DNA from 3 places in the Thalassospira sp. TSL5-1 genome. Region 1 is predicted to be linked to each of the others. Evidence: predicted binding sites of a transcription regulator. Region 1 holds the regulator's gene; each other region holds the start of a gene.

Evidence for each region. The regulator LexA, encoded in region 1, represses DNA repair genes until DNA is damaged. The targets are predictions, from matches to a motif close to ATGTTCTANTTTGGTTC.
Region 2: LF95_RS03230 (S24 family peptidase) is a predicted target of LexA. The motif match lies at 1,120-1,136, and genes of this name have one in related genera.
Region 3: LF95_RS21080 (ImuA family protein) is a predicted target of LexA. The motif match lies at 3,207-3,223, and genes of this name have one in related genera.

What each region holds. Positions count from the first base shown of each region.
Region 1 covers NZ_KV880637.1:1,814,735-1,820,633, forward strand. Annotated here, with positions in the region: gene LF95_RS08595 (divergent polysaccharide deacetylase family protein) at 1-194, opposite strand, end outside; gene LF95_RS08600 (anthranilate synthase component II) at 529-1,101, shown strand; gene trpD (anthranilate phosphoribosyltransferase) at 1,134-2,168, shown strand; gene trpC (indole-3-glycerol phosphate synthase TrpC) at 2,165-2,962, shown strand; gene moaC (cyclic pyranopterin monophosphate synthase MoaC) at 3,006-3,485, shown strand; gene lexA (transcriptional repressor LexA) at 3,605-4,318, shown strand; gene LF95_RS08625 (ComEC/Rec2 family competence protein) at 4,337-5,899, opposite strand, start outside.
Region 2 covers NZ_KV880637.1:697,920-703,818, reverse strand. Annotated here, with positions in the region: gene LF95_RS03240 (hypothetical protein) at 1-336, opposite strand, end outside; gene LF95_RS03235 (hypothetical protein) at 324-776, opposite strand; gene LF95_RS03230 (S24 family peptidase) at 1,200-1,820, shown strand; gene LF95_RS03225 (inositol monophosphatase family protein) at 2,092-2,919, opposite strand; gene LF95_RS03220 (ABC transporter ATP-binding protein) at 2,946-4,028, opposite strand; gene LF95_RS03215 (ABC transporter permease) at 4,025-5,899, opposite strand, start outside.
Region 3 covers NZ_KV880642.1:50,614-56,512, forward strand. Annotated here, with positions in the region: gene LF95_RS23575 (bluetail domain-containing putative surface protein) at 1-311, opposite strand, end outside; gene LF95_RS23580 (helix-turn-helix transcriptional regulator) at 692-1,462, shown strand; gene LF95_RS23585 (helix-turn-helix transcriptional regulator) at 1,549-2,319, shown strand; gene LF95_RS23590 (LuxR C-terminal-related transcriptional regulator) at 2,361-3,131, shown strand; gene LF95_RS21080 (ImuA family protein) at 3,242-4,024, shown strand; gene LF95_RS21085 (Y-family DNA polymerase) at 3,924-5,639, shown strand; gene LF95_RS21090 (error-prone DNA polymerase) at 5,647-5,899, shown strand, end outside.

The sequences.
Region 1 (5,899 bases):
TTTGGGGCATCATATCCCTTGGAAAAATCCATCTGCGGCTGTTTTTGCCGCCCGGATGGCGCAGACACGTCAGGTGCCGTGCTCTTGTCTGCCAAGTCGCTGACCGCCTTATGTGCGGCACGATCCAGCTCGAGCATACTTCCCGCTGCAATCATCGCCGAAACAGCACCGGCCACCATTGCAGCACCAAGCATCAACCGCCTAAACCCACCAGGCTTTTTAGTGGTTTTCTTGCCTGCTTTTGTTTTACTGCGAGGTGCAGTTTTTTTCTTTTTTGCCGGTGTTGAGCGCCGTGCCACGCCGTCTCTCCAATCCATGAAATTCGGGTCTTGATGCCCATAAAAACGCAAATCCGCCCTGCCCGATCACAGGCAAACCGGTTTCCAGATCATCTCTGGCAGCGCATTCTTAGCCGATCTCTGGTTAGCAGCCTGTTAAAGCCTGAAAAACACAACCTCTACCGCTTGACGTAGCGGCAATGCCGTTTATTCTCGCCCGGTCTAAAACACAGAAGGCTTCGGGATAGCGATGTATCTGCTCATCGATAATTATGACAGCTTCACATTTAATTTGTGGCATTTTTTACGTGAACTGGGGCCCGAGGTCAAAGTTGTCCGAAATGACGAAATCAGCGTTAAGGACGCCCTGGCAATGAAGCCGGAAGGGATTGTCATTTCGCCCGGCCCTTGCGACCCCGACCAGGCCGGAATTTGTGTGGACCTTATCAAAGCTGCTGCCGGACAGATAAAACTTCTTGGCGTTTGCCTGGGGCATCAGGCTATCGGCGCGGCTTTTGGTGGTGATGTGATACGTGCACCACAATGTATGCACGGTAAAACCGACGCCATGCACCACGAAGGCAAAAGCGTTTTTAAAGGCCTGCCAAATCCAGTCACGGCAACACGTTATCATTCCTTGGTGGTGGATCGTACAACCCTGCCCGATTGCCTAGAAGTTACGGCGCACAGCAATGACGGGCTGATCATGGGGCTACGTCATCGCACCCATGAAATACATGGTGTCCAGTTTCATCCCGAAAGTATCGCTTCGGAACATGGACACGACCTTTTAAAAAATTTCATCGATTTCTCCGCCGCCTGAAGTGTCCGGAGCTAAAACAAGGGGAACATTCCATGTCCACGGAACATGATCTCAAGCCGACACTGGCCAAAGTTGCCACTGGCGCCACCCTGAGCGAGCAAGAAGCCGAGCAGGCCTTTGACGTTTTGATGTCCGGCCAGGCGACCCCGTCACAAATGGGGGCCTTTTTGATGGCGCTACGCCTGCGTGGTGAAACAATCGAAGAAATTACCGGCGCGGCCCGTGTGATGCGGGCAAAGGCAACCGGCGTTACGGCAAGCCCCGATGCTGTTGATACCTGCGGCACGGGCGGTGATGGCAGCGGGACCTATAATATTTCGACGGCAGCCGCCATTGTTGCCGCAGCGTGTGGTGCCAAAGTTGCCAAACACGGCAACCGTGCGGCATCCTCAAAGTCCGGTTCGGCAGACGTCCTGGCGACACTTGGCGTCAATATTGATGCTGACATCTCGCTTTTGGAAAAATCGCTTACACAGATTAACTTGTGCTTCATGATGGCACAGCGCCATCATTCGGCGGTGCGCCACGTTATGCCAACCCGTGTTGAAATGGGTACACGCACCATTTTCAACCTTCTCGGCCCGCTGGCAAACCCGGCAAAAACCAGGCAGCAAGTTATTGGCGTCTTTGGCAAAGAATGGGTTGAACCGATTGCCCATGTCCTGAACCGCCTTGGCTCCCGTCACGCCTGGGTCGTTCATGGCGATAGCGGACTTGACGAAATTTCTGTCACCGGCCCGACCTTCGTTGCCGAGGTCAAGGACGGCAAAGTTACCACATTTGAAATCAATCCTCAGGATTACGGCATTCGCCTTTCAACACTTGCCGAACTGAAAGGCGGCGATGCGCAAACCAACGCCACGGCGATCCGGGAATTGCTCGCAGGCAAGAAAAACGCCTATCGCGATATCGTTCTGCTCAATGCAGCTGCGGCCCTTGTTGTTACGGGGATTGCCAAAGACATTGCGGATGGTATCGCAAGATGCGAAACCGTCATCGATAATGGCAGTGCCGCGAAAACGCTGGAACAGTTGGTGGCAATATCGAACGAAGGAAATGCAGCATGAGCGACGTGCTTGAGAAAATTTGCAACGACAAACGCGACCATGTCAGCGCCTGCAAAGCCCGGAAGCCCCTGGCTGACCTTACCGCCGAAGCCGCAGCACAATCTGCCCCACGCGGTTTTATCGCAGCACTTGAAACATCAATTGCCGCTGGTCGCTATGGACTGATTGCCGAGATCAAAAAGGCATCACCGTCAAAAGGTCTGATCCGCGCTGACTTTAACCCGCCGTCACTGGCCCAGGCCTATCAGGCTGGTGGTGCTAGCTGCCTTTCGGTACTCACCGACATTCCGTATTTTCAGGGTGACGATTCCTATCTGGTTGCGGCCCGTGCAGCAGTTGACTTGCCGGTATTGCGCAAGGATTTCATGGTTGATCCCTATCAGATCACCGAGGCCCGCGCCCTGGGAGCAGACTGCATTTTGCTGATCATGGCCGCCCTTGATGACAGCTTGGCAGCAGAGCTTGAATCTCAGGCACATGAATTAGGAATGGATGTACTGGTTGAAGTGCACAATGCACCAGAGCTTGAGCGCGCCCTTAAACTGAAATCAAAGCTGATTGGTATAAACAACCGTAATCTAAAGACTTTGGAAGTATCCCTTACGACAACCGAGCAATTGGCCGAAATGGTTGATGACAACCGTTTGCTGGTTTCCGAAAGCGGTATCTTCACGTCTGATGATCTGGCCCGCATGGGTAAAGTGGGGGCAAAATGCTTCCTGATCGGCGAAAGCCTGATGCGACAGGATGATGTTGAGGCAGCTACCCGGGCGCTTCTGACAAAAGCAGCCTGAGGTCTAAAAACGCCTGCGACGGCGCGATAACCGGAATGCGACAATGACCCCAAAACTGACCCATTTTGACGATGGCGGAAACGCCGTGATGATTGACGTTTCGACAAAGTCGGTAACGGCGCGCACGGCAACGGCCAAAGGCCGGGTTGTCATGCAGGCTGGCACAGCAGAGCTGATCGCAAGTCACGGCCATAAAAAAGGCGACGTTCTCGCAATTTCGCAACTCGCCGGCATTATGGGCGCAAAACGTACTGCCGATCTGATCCCGCTATGCCATCCCCTGCCCCTTGATTCGGTCACCGTCACACTGACCCTGGCCGAGGATCAACCCGCCGTCGACATAATGGCGACCTGCAAAACATCAGGTCGCACCGGTGTGGAAATGGAGGCACTAACTGCTGTCTCGATCACCGCTTTGACTGTCTTTGACATGTGCAAAGCCGTCGATAAAACCATGCAGTTGACCAATATCCGGGTCATTTACAAAGATGGCGGAAAATCCGGCACATTTATTGCCGACTGAATTTTATAAGGACACGGTTTAAGTGTTCTTATTACGCGCAAGACGCTTGACCACCAATCAGAACCAAAGTAGAACATTAATGTATTCGATTTGTTCTTATTTGGGTCCGGGAAAATGCCATGCTAACGCGCAAGCAATATGAATTGCTAGTCTATATCGACAATCACCTTCGCGATCATGGTATTTCACCTTCGTTCGATGAGATGAAGGAAGCCTTGAACCTGAAATCCAAATCCGGCATTCACAGGTTGATTACCGGACTTGAGGAACGCGGTTTTATTCGCCGCCTTGCCCATCGGGCGCGCGCCCTGGAAGTGCTGCGCCTTCCCGACAATAACGACGATGACGCCCCGAGCCCCGCTGGCTCTGCGCGTGTTACCCCCATTGCATCGGCGCGAAAAACAACCCATCGCCCGGCAATGGTCCCCTCGGCCTTTTCCGAAATTCAGGAAAGCGTCTCCCTGCCCTTATATGGCCGGATCGCTGCGGGTACCCCGATTGAAGCCCTGCGCGATCAAAGCACACAGGTTCAGGTTCCTGCGGCCCTTTTGGGCACAGGGGAGCATTACGCCCTTGAAGTTTCGGGTGATTCCATGATCGAGGCAGGTATTCTCGATGGTGATACGGTCCTGATTCAACGGTGTGAACAGGCCAATGACGGCACCATCGTTGTTGCCCTTGTTGATGATAGCGAAGCAACCCTCAAACGCATTAAACGTGGTTTGGGCCAGGTCTTGCTGGAACCGGCCAATGCCCGCTATGAAACACGCGCCCTGCCGCCAGAACGTGTTCAAATCCAGGGTCGGCTGATTGGCCTGCTACGTCAGTATTAATGCAGGCATCCATTCAAATCAGCGGCCGCCAATGATGATCCAGGACCAATTGCCGCTGGTCTGCCTTACCGTCTCATATCGCGATGGTGATTGCTGATCACCCAGAAATACGGCTACACCGCCCTGCCACCACAACACATCGTCATCAATAACCAGCGGCGATCTATCCGATCCGTTACACGCAGAAACCGGAAAATCCTGTTTCAGGATAACAATCACATCCGCATGGCGACAAAGATAAAATGGATCATCTATTTTATCTGATATAACAATGGTTTTTCCATTTTTCTTAAACCAGCATCGCTCTTGATCACAGTGCTTTGCTGCATTTTTTTCTGGTGCAAAACCAGTTCCGAAACGGGCATTCCAGATGTCACGGTGAAAACGGCTGACTCTGTTATTAAAAACCAGATGATCACCCTGTTCTTGATAAAGCGCCCAGTCTTTCTGGTCCCCTCCTACCAACAGATCAGGCGATTGTACGCCTATAATCGCAATTGCAGCGCCCACAGCAGGAACGATTGCACATAGCCACAGCACACGTTGTCGCCAAATTATCAGCCATAACAAAGCCAGCATCGCCAAAATAACAGCCAAGGCCGGAGGCTGCGCAATATGCCAAAGCCCCCAATCCTGACGGGCGACAAGATGGGCCAGCGCAATCAGCATATCAAGACCGGGAGCCAGAAAACCAAGAGCGATTCCTTCCAGCCCAAAGGGCAATAAAACCAGAACCGCAACAATGCCTGGCATAATCCAGAATGCCATCAAGGGAATCGCAACCAGGTTTGACAGCACGCCCAAAAGCGAAATGCGCCCAAAATGGAAACCAATGATGGGTGCCGTTACTGCCGTCACCATGATGCCGGTAATAAACAACGCAAACAGATACCGCCCGATACGCTGCCAAACAGGCAAATCACGCTGCGGCGAAACCAGTCGCCCGCCTTTGCCTTGATAAAAAGCAACAAGCACCGTTACCGCCGCAAATGACAGTTGAAAACTGGCCCCTAAAATCGCGTCGGGACGCAAAACCATAACAATGACCGCAGCAATTGCCACCAGCCGCAAAGATATGGCCCGACGGTCCACCAGCACGGCAAACAGCACGATTGCCGTCATCACAAAGGCACGCTGGGTCGGCACCGTAGCCCCAGACAGCAGCAGGTAAAAAGTCCCGATAATAAAGCCAGCAATCGCCGCCCATTTTTTGATCGGATATCGTAGAGCAACAGACGGAAACAGAGCCAACCCGAAACGAACCGTGAAAAACACCACCCCACATAAGAGCCCCATATGAAGCCCTGATATCGCCAATAAGTGGGCCAAACCGGATTTGCGCAAATCCTCTGCCAGTTCCGGCGCAACGCCGCCGCGTTCTCCCACCAGAATGGCGTTGGCAAGCCCCGCCTTGGCCGGTTCAAGCCCATTATCGATCCGGGCCATAATGGCCAAACGAATTCTTTCAATTGCCTCAAAAAATCCAGTGTCGGCTGTCTGATCACGATCAATCCGGTAACTGCGCCCCAAGGCAAAGCCGGTTCCGCCAATCCCGTCAAAATACAGGTTTCTGGCAAAATC
Region 2 (5,899 bases), 1.1 Mb from region 1:
GGCCTCGCTCGTTTCCAGCACGGCAAAACAATGGCGAAACGCCTTTGGCAACCATCGCAACAGCCATTTTTCCGGCGCATCGGCAAACACAATCAGCACCCGCCGCCCGCATTTGTCTACCGCCTGCAACTCCGTCGCCGCCACCTTGTCCGCCACGACGGCCGCCGTGGCATAATCGTCATTTTCCGGCATTATCCAGTCCTGGCCCAGCTCATCTTGGTGCCCGCCATCTTGCTGCCTGTTGCGGGCCAACTGCCAGGCTTTCCATCGCTCCGCCACATCCCTGTCCTGCCCGGATTGAACGCCCCAAAGCGCGTGATTCCCTACAAATCGCATGGCGACACATCCCCCTGCATCTCGTAATTCCACTCTCCCGACTCATCAAATTCCGGGTCATCATCCGCCCCCTCCGGGTCCACAATGCCGCGCTTGACCAGCACATCACGCAAGGCCTGCATCGCCTCTTGCCATAAATCGGCTTTGTGGCTTTCGGCTACCACCCGGCGGTCCGGCAATCTTTCCACCAGTCCGTAATATTCCAGCACCTGCAAATGCGCCTGACCAATCACACCGCCGCGCCACAGACGCATCACCGCATTATAAACATCATCCGGGTCACAGGGCCGCGTCACCTCGCCGGCATCGGCCACAACCCGCGCCCCTTCTATCCGTGCTGCCTGGCAGCGCACAAACCAGAACCACGCCTGCGCCGCGCTGGCAAACAGGGTCACTTCCCCGCAGCCCAACGGTTTGGGGAAAAGTCTTTGCTGTGTCATTTCGCCCTCCTGATCACATTTTTACCGCTTCAGGCAGGACCGACCCTGGCCGATCCCTGCCAACCCCTTGCCCCTTTGCCGCCACTGTCCTGCCGCCAAGTTCCCGCACCCTTAAGCACATTGACCGAAACTAGGGATTTACCCTGCAAACGCCCTTTAAATGCACCAGGGCCATCACCGCACCACAGGTGCCGCGTCTTGGTAAACTCGGGCATGAACATTGATGAAAAAGGAGCCACACATCACGGGCCGTCATCTTACACCGCCGGGCACTTACCCCCGGATGCAAATCTCCCGCTGACACTCAGCTTTTAATCCCTTTTTGTTCTCATTGTAAAGGACTATTTTCCTATTTTGTTCTCATTGCCGGGAAAGGAATAAATTCCCTGTCCTGCGCCTTCTCAACCCTGTTAAACTGAAACTATGATCAAACATGACCTCATCTGGGCCGCCCTCGACAAAATTGCCGAGGAAAAGGGCCTCTCGCCCTCCGGCCTGGCCCGGCTGGCCCAGCTTGACCCGACCACATTCAACCGCTCCAAACGCAACACCGTTGCGGGCAAACCGCGCTGGCCCTCGACTGAAAGCATCGCCAAGGTGCTCTCGGCGGCAAATGTCACCTTCCGGGAATTTTCCGAATTAATGGATGGCAATGCCGCCGGGCGCGTGCCGGTCATCGGCTTTGCCCAGGCGGGCAATCGCGGCTTTTTTGACGATGCAGGTTATCCCGTGGGCGGCGCCTGGGAAGACATCACCTTCCCCGCCCTGCACGACCCCACCGCCTATGGGCTGCGCATTTCCGGGGACTCGATGTCGCCCGTCTTTCGCGATGGTGATCTGATCATCGTCTCCCCGGCATCGAACATCCGCCCGCGCGACCGCGTCGTGGTCAAAACCCGCGAAGGCGAAGTGATGGCCAAGGAACTGGTCCGGCGCGGCGCTATGGGGATCGAGCTTAAATCCCTCAACCCGGATTACGAAGACCGCTATATCGAAGCCCAAAATCTCGACTGGATCGCCCGGATTTTATGGTGCAGCCAGTAAAACCCTGCCCCTCTAAAATCGAACCTGCTACAATTGCACTGCGCAAATTCCAATCGACAATACGGTTGTAGCTACCCTCTAAAATCGAACCTGCTACAATAGGAACACCGAATCCCGCAGCATATTCAGTATGCTGCGGGATTTTTTTGGTTCAAAAAACGGCGATTCCATCGCAAAATCAGCCGAATTTTTGCAAAACTGACGCATTTTTGAACGTCAAAAACCGGCAATTTTCATGCCGGTTTTCAACAAAACAGAATGGCGAAAGCCGTTACTTAACCCCGGTCATCTCCGAAAGCACGTCCGCCACCTTCGGCCCGGCCACCAAAATCGGTGCCCCCTTTTCCAGCACGTCGGGCGCCGCAAGGAAGCTATTGCACCAGCCCCCCGCTTCGCGCATCAAAACAATGCCCGCCATGCAGTCCCACGGGTTGATATGCGGTTCAAAATAGCCAATCAACCGGCCCGATGCCGCATAGGCCATCATCAGTGCGCAGGAGCCATTGCGAATAAACATCCCCTCGCGGTCCAGAAGGTCGGCAATAAACGGCACCAGGGCGGCACTTTCCACCCGGTGCGACATACCAACACCCATCACACCGGCATTGACATTATCGACCTGGCTTGCCGCAATCGGCTTGCCATTGACCGTCGCCCCCTGGCCGATGCAGGCGGCAAACAGCTCGTCGCCATTGGGTTCGTAAATCAGGCCAATCACGGCCTCATTGCCCACCATCAGGGCGACTGAGATCACCCAGGTCGGCATTTTATTGACAAAGCACGCGGTGCCATCAATCGGATCAATCACCCACAGGCAGTCATTCTTGCCGCGATCAATGCCCATTTCCTCGCCGAGATACCCATCATCGGGAAACTTCGCCGCAATCTCGCGACGGATAACAGCTTCAACCTCTTTATCGGCAATGCTGACCACATCGAGCGGGTTGGCCTTGCTTTCAATAACCAGTTCATCCACCCGGCGATAATAATCCATCGCCACCCGGCCTGCTTCGCGTACCACCGCGATGGCATGTTCAAAACGCGCCGCAATATCACCGTCGCCACTGGCCGCCTTTAACGCATCCGCAACTTCTGCCATGTTCTTTTTCCTTTTCTATTTACAGGTCACTGACCCGACACAAGCGCAAGACCCCGTGACGCAAAGCCGATCCCAACCTCGCTACCCGCCCGGATCGGCGCATCGATCCGTCCATCAATCACAAACAATTCACCCACATCACACTGCACGGTGTAATGAATGGCGCTACCAAGATATGTCGCATGCGTCACGTTACCCTTTAACGACATTTGCGCCCCTTCCGCGCCATCGCTCAGGCGCACCGCATCGGGCCGAACGGCAACTTCCACAGCCCCAAGGCCATGTCCCCGTTGGCGCAGCGTCACCCGCTCCCCGCCAATATCCACATCCGCCATATCCCCGTTCAGGGCATAAACCTCGCCCGTTACAAGGTTCGCATCGCCAATGAAATCGGCAATAAAGGCCGATGCCGGTTCTTCATAAAGCTGGCGCGGGGTGCCCTGCTGGGCAATGACAGACCGGTTCATCACGATAATCCGGTCCGAAACCGCCAGGGCCTCTTCCTGGTCATGGGTCACATAAACCGCCGTTAAACCCAGCTTTTGCTGCAAATCACGAATTTCGGTGCGCACATGGCGGCGCAGTTTTGCATCCAGGTTTGACAAAGGCTCATCAAGCAGCAACACCTCTGGCTCCAGCACCAGCGCACGGGCCACCGCCACACGCTGCTGCTGCCCGCCCGAAAGCTCGGATGGCAGCCGGTCGCCATAATCCGCCAGTCCCACAAGGTTCAGCCCCTCACGGGCACGGTCATGGGCTTCGTTCTTTTTCTGCCCGCTCACCGTCAGGCCATAGGCCACATTTTCCACCACACTCATATGCGGAAACAGCGCATAGGACTGAAACACCATGCTGACATCGCGGTCGGTAGCAGGCAGATGCGTCACATCCTTGCCCCCAATCAAGATCCGCCCGCTGGTCGGGTGTTCCAGACCGGCAATCATGCGCAATGTCGTTGTCTTGCCACAGCCGCTTGGCCCCAGCAGGGTCACAAGCTCGCCGGGCTGAATATCAAACGACACATCATCAATCGCTGTCACCGCCCCTTTGCCATAGGTCTTGGTCACATTTTCAAAAATAACCGACCCGGCCCGTGTTTTCAGTGTCATGAATGTTTCTCCCGTAAGCCATTCAGGGCAGTTTTCCCGCCTGTTGTCGTTGTATCGCTCGCAACCCGGTCTTCGCGGCGCAGCTTGCGTTTGCCAATCAAACCCTGCACCACAACAATCACCGTCAGCATCACCAAAATCAGCACGCTGCAATAGGCAATCGCCACGCCATAACGCCCGTTTTCCACCAGCCCGATAATGTAAGATGTCGCCATATTATGGTCCGCGCTGACCAGAAAGATCACGGCACTGACCGACGTAATCGCCCGCACAAAGCTGTAAACCAGTGCCGCCACAATGGCCGGGCGCAACAGCGGCAAAATCACCTTGCGAAAGGTTGTAAAGCTGTTGGCCCCCAGCGTTAACGAGGCCTCATCCAGGCTTTTGTCAAGCTGGCTCATCGCTGCAATCCCGCCGCGTACACCGACGGGCATATTGCGAAATACAAAGCAGATCACCAGAATCACACCCGTACCGGTCAATTCCAGCGGCGGTACGTTAAAGGCCAGAATATAGCTCACCCCAATCACCGTGCCGGGGATGGCAAAGCTCAGCATCGTGCCAAATTCAAAGGCATTTTTGCCCCTGAAATTTTGCCGCACCAGCAAATAGGCTGTTGTCAGGCCCACCGCTGCGGTCAGCGGGGCGGCAATGATCGAAATATTCAACGTCGTCCAGAATGAATCCCACGCCGCCCCGGCCCAAACAATGCCGTGGTCGCTCCAGCCAATGCCGAAGGCTTCGACATAGTTATCCAGCGTCAGGCTGTTATCAAAACCCCAGCGTTTGACAAAGGCACCAAAGAAAATCATGCCGTAAATGACAATGGTAAACAGCGCCCAGGGAATGGCCGTGCCATAACATACCCGACGCAAACCGGTGCTTAAGCCCACATGCGCACCATTATCGGCCTTGCCCGAAACCGTGGCATAGGATTTTTTGCCCAGCCAGAAACGCTGTGCGGCAAAGGCCGAAAGCGTAAAGACCAGCAAAATAATCGCCAGCACCGCCGCCCGGCCCTGGTCATTTTGTGCACCAACAATAGCAAAGAAAATATCGGTCGATAAAACCTCGTAATTGCCACCCAAAACCATCGGGTTGCCGAAATCGGCCATGCTTTCGATAAAGGCCAGCAAAAACGCATTGGCAAGGCCCGGCCGCATCAGGGGCAGCGATACATTGACAAATGTCTGCCACCGGTCCGCCCGCAGGGTTTGCGATGCTTCCTCCATCGACGGGCTGACACCCTCGACAACGCCAATCAAAACCAGAAAAGAAATCGGGGTGAAGGACAAGGTCTGGGCAAGCCATATTCCAGGGAGGCCATATAACCACCGGCCTGCCTCCACCCCGAGCAGATCAGCAATAAACTGCGTTACGGTTCCCGATCTGCCAAAAAGAAGGATAAGGGCCAAACCAATCACGAAAGGCGGGGTAATAATCGGCAGCACGGTTAAAACGCGCAGCGATTTTTTCCAGCGAAACCCTGTTCGTGTCACCACCAGCGCAAAGGCCAGCCCCAATAACGTTGTCGAACTTGCCGTCAATATCGCCAGAATGGCCGTATTCCACGCCACCCCGCACACACCCCCGGCAAAACATCCCAGCCCCCACACCGTGGGCGAGACAAAATTGCGCATAAAGGCCGCACCCGAAAGCGCACCGTCCATATCGACAAAGGCGCTCATGAGAATGCGGGAAACCGGGAAAAACACAAAGGTCGCCACCAGCACAATGATCGTGCCAATCGCGGTTGTGACAAACACATCCCCGCGCATGGTGCTGCGCGCCGCCAGCCCGGCGCAAAACATCACCACAAAGCTCGCGGCACAAAACAATGCGCCATATCCCAGGCCATACTGGCGAACGTC
Region 3 (5,899 bases), on a different contig from region 1:
CCTCCCCCGCCGCCACAGGCAGCCAGCGGCAAAATCAGCGTTGAAACGATACCCAGCTTAAGGTTGGCCTGATATTTCTTTTGCCAGTCGGCAATAAATTCCAAAAACGCCTTACGGCCCCGGGGAATTTCAATTTCACGTGTTTGCTGCCCTGCAAAAACATCAAAATCAACATCCTGATGTGCAACACGAATAGAGGGCAGAAAATGACCTGCCAAAAAGGCTGCATTGGTATCGCGATCAATTGCAGCGACAAGCTCACCCACGACTGCTTGTGCAGACGCATCAACACTGTTCATATTTGAAGTCATAACGAAATTTCCCGTTTTTGCTGAAAGTGCGTTCAAACACTTTTCAAACACGTCCCCGAATGCCTGTTTTGATAATCGGCCTCATGTCCCAAAGACCGATCAATCCGTTTCGCAGGTTTGTGAAGTCGACCGCATGGTCTTTTTCACAAACACCCCTAAAGTATAGTTTTGAGAACTATTCTTCAGGGTCTTCATTCTATACCAAGATACAGCAATTACTTTATCCAGACTGAAAACTGCGGAAATGAAGCAAATTCTTCATTATACCTTTGCAGTCAAATACCCCGTTTTTTCTGGAAGCCTGGTTATTTTCGTCTTATAAATTCTTAGAAACAATCTATGGAAAACCATAGGTGTACAATTTTACCGGAATGGCGGGGATGGCTCTTCAACTGAATAACGATCTTTTGGATCTGTTAAATGCGCTGGACAATGCGCTGAATGTTCCAGACGCATGGCAGGCAGGACTGGTCTTTTTCAGGAAATATGGGGGTAATCAAATTACCTATACCCATGAAAGGCAGGATGGCAGCATCGTCTTTCTCACCACCCTGCCGGACTGGTGGATGACCTATTATCTTGACAATGATTATGCCGACCTGGACCCGTTCATTGACGTTGGACGCACTTATTTCTCGCCAACCCGGTTTGATACCAAAGCAGTTGATCTGCCAGTTTCCCTGTCAGCATCAGCGGCCCAAATGCTTCAGGAATTTGCCGAAACCGGCTCGAGTAGCGGATTTGTCATCCCGACCATGACACCTTCGACACTGACAATCAGTGGCTTCAACATTGCGAACACAATGAACAAGCACGAATTCTCCCTATTTTATAGCGACAAGGAAAATGCCCTGGCCCTTGCGGCCCATGCCGTGCATCAACGCTGCCAGGAACTGGATCCGCAACTTTCCAAAACCGATGTTCATCTGGCACCACAAAAAAGCGGCTATTACCCGCTTCTCAGTCCGCGGGAACGCGAATGTCTGCTGTGGCTGTGCAAGGGGTTGCGCAATGATGCCATTGCAGATCGGATGGGCATTAGCCGTGTTACCGTTGAAATGCACTTGCGCAACTGTCGCCAGAAACTGAATGCCCGCACCCGGGAACAGGCCGTTGTGACCGCCATCAAACGCGGTTTCATTACGCCTTAAATACTCTTTCCCGGGGCTGTGACATAGCGGGTTTGATCAAAGAACAGGGAATACTACAGGCTTGCAACTTTGCCGGAATGACAGGGATGAGCGTGAACCCGCATAACGACCTTTTTGATCTGTTAAATGCCCTGAACAATTCGCTGAATGTTTCCGACGCATGGCAGGCAGGGCTTGTTTTTTTCCAAAAATATGGCGGCACCCAGATCAGCTATGCCCGTGGCAGACAGGATGGCAGTATCGCCTTTCTCACCACCGTTCCCGACTGGTGGATAAACCGGTATCTCGAGAATAACTATGTCAGCGTGGACCCATTCGCCGACATTAGCCGCGCTTATTTCACGCCAACCCGGTTTGACACCAGATCCGGCACTTTCCCGATTTCGCTGTCCGAACCAGCCACCCGGATGCTTCGGGAATATAGCGACACCGGGGCAAATGCCGGTTTTGTCATTCCCACAATGACACCCTCGACATTGCAGGTCAGCGGTTTCAATATTGCCAATTCAATGAACCCGCAGGAATTTTCGCAATTCTATCGCGACAGGGAAAATGTCCTTGTTCTTGCCGCCCATGCCGTGCATCAACGATGTCAGGCACTGGACCCGCAATTGTCCCAGCCAGAGATCCATCTGGCATCGCAAAAAGACATTCATTACGCTCCCCTTAGCACACGGGAACGCGAATGCCTGCTGTGGCTGTGCAAGGGATTGCGCAATGATGCCATTGCAGATCGCATGGGCATTAGCCGTGTTACCGTTGAAATGCACTTGCGCAACTGTCGTACAAAACTGAATGCCCGCACCCGGGAACAGGCGGTTGTGACGGCTATAAAACAGGGGTTCATTACCCCATGAAACCACAGGCTTTGATTTTCACCAACTGACAATGAGCAGAGATGATCTCGGACCCGAATAACGATCTCTATGATCTGTTAAACGCCCTTGAGAATGCCCATAATGTGCCTGCCGCCTGGCAGGCTGGCTTGCGGTTTTTCAGAAAGTTCGGAGCCCGTCAAGTCACCTATGGCTTTGAAAAACCGGATGGCAGCATTGTTTTTCTAACCACCCTTCCCGATTGGTGGATGCACCATTATCTGGACAACAATTATGGCAGCTGCGATCCGTTAATCGATGTTGCCCGAGCCTATATTACACCCAGAAAATTTGAGACGCCCTTCACCAATTTCCCCGTTACCCTTTCGTCCAAAGCCAGACAAATACTCAATGAATTTGGTGAAACGGAATCAACTGCCGGGCTGGTCATTCCGGGAATGCCCCCCATGCCGCAGCAATTAAGCGCCATGGTAATTTCCAATACAATGGATACGGAAGAATTTTCAAAATTCTATCGCGGCAAGGAAACCACCCTAATTCTCGCTTCCCACGCCTTACAACAGCGGTACCAGGAACTTGATCATCAATTTAACCAAACAGATGTTCACCTGGTACGAGAGAGAATCACGCATTATCCCGCACTCAGCCCACGGGAACGCGAATGCCTGCTTTGGCTGTGCAAAGGATTGCGCAATGATGCCATTGCAGACCGGATGGGCATTAGCCGTGTTACTGTTGAAATGCACTTGCGCAACTGTCGCACAAAACTGAATGCCCGGACCCGGGAACAGGCGGTTGTGACTGCCATCAAGCAGGGATTTATCACTCCCTGAAGCAGGATTATCCCTCCCCTCGCAGATAGATCAGGCTTTCATCTTGACTCTGGCCCATGCGTTATTAGATAAAAGGAACAAAATAGGAACATTTTAGCAGGCACACTTCCATGACCAGCCGATTGCAACAGGCACGCGCGGCCCTTTTGCGGGCCGAAAAACACTGGCAAGGCCATGCTGCCTGTGTCAATGGCGGGCAATCGGCGCTGATCCGGAAGGCCTTCAATGGTATTGACCTTGGCAACCATTTCGCAGCTGGCGGCCTGATGCCCACCGGCCTGCACGAAATTATGACCGAACATCGTGACAGTGGGGCATCGGCCCTAGCCTGGTATATGGCCGGTCTCACACCCCATATTCACCAGCCTGCCAAACAAAGCAAACCCGCCACCCTGTTATGGGTTCAGCACCGCAAGGCGCTGGATCAGGGCCAGGTTTACGCCCCTGCCCTGTTTGCAAAACAGCCCAATCCGCAACCCGAGCTGGTGATGATGAATATTGACCAGCAGCAAACCGCCCTTTGGACCTGCGAGGAAGCCGCCAAATCCGGGCAGATTGGCAATATCATATTAGAAACAACCGACTACGACCTGACCACTGCACGCCGCCTGCAACTGGCCTGCGAGGCAGGGTCCTGCCGCCTGATTGTGCTGCGCCATCACCGGGCCGGGCAAAAAATTGCTCCATCGCCAGCATGGTCGCGCTGGCACATCACGCCACATGGCATTTATCGCAAACTCAGCCTGATCGGGGGACGCGGGGTTCGACCGGCCAGCTGGAAAGTCTGTATCGATGAAGCAACGCTTCGTATATCTGTGGCTGCCCTACTGGAAAACCGACTGCCACCAAAACCACACGCCATCCCTGAAATCCGATACCCGGTCCACGCCTGAGGATGCGGTAAAAACCGGGGTTTCACCGGCCAAAACGCCCCCCTTTGTCGTCACCCGAAATGACCACAAGGGTGTGCTGGTGTGTGGCCTAACGGTACAGGCCCGGGCATTGGGCATATTGCCCGCCATGCGCCTGGCCGAAGCCCGCAGCATTGTGCCGGACCTTATCAATATTACCGAAGAACCAGCCCTTTATGAACACTATCAGGCCCGGATCATGCGCCACCTGGACCGTTACAGCCCCTGGATTGCGGCGGACCGGGCACTGGCACGCGAAAACCTGGCCGGGCAAAACGGTTTCTGGCTGGAAATGACGGGCGGTATTCACCTGTTTGGTGACGAGGAAACCCTGATGGCGCAAATCGAACGGGATTTACGCCATATGGACTTTGCCTGCCAAACCGGCATGGCCGATACCGCCGGGGCGGCCTGGGCCTGTGCGCAATTTCTGACCGACCAGCCCCTGCGGACCCTCTCGCTCCCGGCGGATCATGCAAAGGCCCGGCAATTGCCGGTTGCCGGGCTGCGTTTATCAACAGCCACGCTGGCGACCCTGCACCGGCTGGGTCTTCATCGCATTCACGATTTGGCCGATTTGCCCCGCGCGACCCTGACCACCCGGCTGGGGCCGGAGGTTTTACAAAGGCTGGACCAGTTTTATGGCCGCCTGCCCGAACATCTGAATTTTCATTTACCCAGCCAGCCCTGGCTTATACGCCAGCAATATGGCGAACCGCTGGGCGATGCCGCCAATCTTGAAGCCGCCATCACGCAGCTTGTGCAGTCCCTGTGCCAGGATTTGCAAGCCCATCACAAAGGATTGCGGCGGATCATTTTGCGCTGCATCCGGGTGGACGGGCACACCCATACCGTTGCCATCACCACCAGCAGCGCCTGCCAGTCCGCCCCGCATTTATTGCATCTTCTGGCCGAAAAGCTGCCCGGTGTTGATACCGGCTTTGGCATCGAGGAAGTGATTGTCTTTGCCCCGTGGGTGGAAAACATCGCCTTTCGCCAAATCAGCCTTGAGGCACAGCATCACACCACCTGCGACAATATCGCCTTAAACGAATTGTTTGACCGTATTGGTCATCACCTGGGCCCCAAAGACCATCTTTATCGCCCGGACCACCATGCCAGCCACCTGCCGGAACTGGCCGTGGGTAAAAAACCTGTTTCCGCCAAAGGAACATGCCCGCGCCTGGCAGAATCCCCCCTGCCCGCACGCCCGATACGGCTGATTGACCCGCCAGAGCCAGTTCAAGTTATTTCCCGTGCCGCCAATGGCCTACCCCTTGAAATACGCTGGCGGCGCATGGCCCTGAAGATTGAGAACCTGAAGGGACCCGAACGGATTTGCCCCGAATGGTGGCATCATTTGGATCAGGTGGGTTTCGCCCTGGCCGAGGAAACCCGCGACTATTTCCATATTCAGGATCAGACAGGCCGCCAATTGTGGCTTTGCCGCCAGCTTGTCCGGCGGGATCGGCATATTGAGGACGAAAACGCGCCGCCTCATCCTCCCTCAACACAGCCGGATTTTTCATTCTCCCGCCCTGCAACGCTTCCCCTGCCCGACCCGGATTTATGGTCGGTTCATGGCCTGTTTGCCTGAGGTTTGCATGGTTGATCATCGCCAAAACTTTCCAACCAATACCAGCACGGCAACCGCAAACAACCAGCGGGAAACGCCGCTGCCGAACCGCAACCTGACCCACACGATTTTTCAGGGGGATACATCACAATGTCCGCGATATGCCGAACTTCAGGTGAGCAGCAATTTTTCCTTTCTGCGCGGGGCCTCCCATGCCGAAGAACTGGTTTTAACGGCGGCGAGCAAGGGATTATACGGCCTGGCGATAACCGACCGGAACA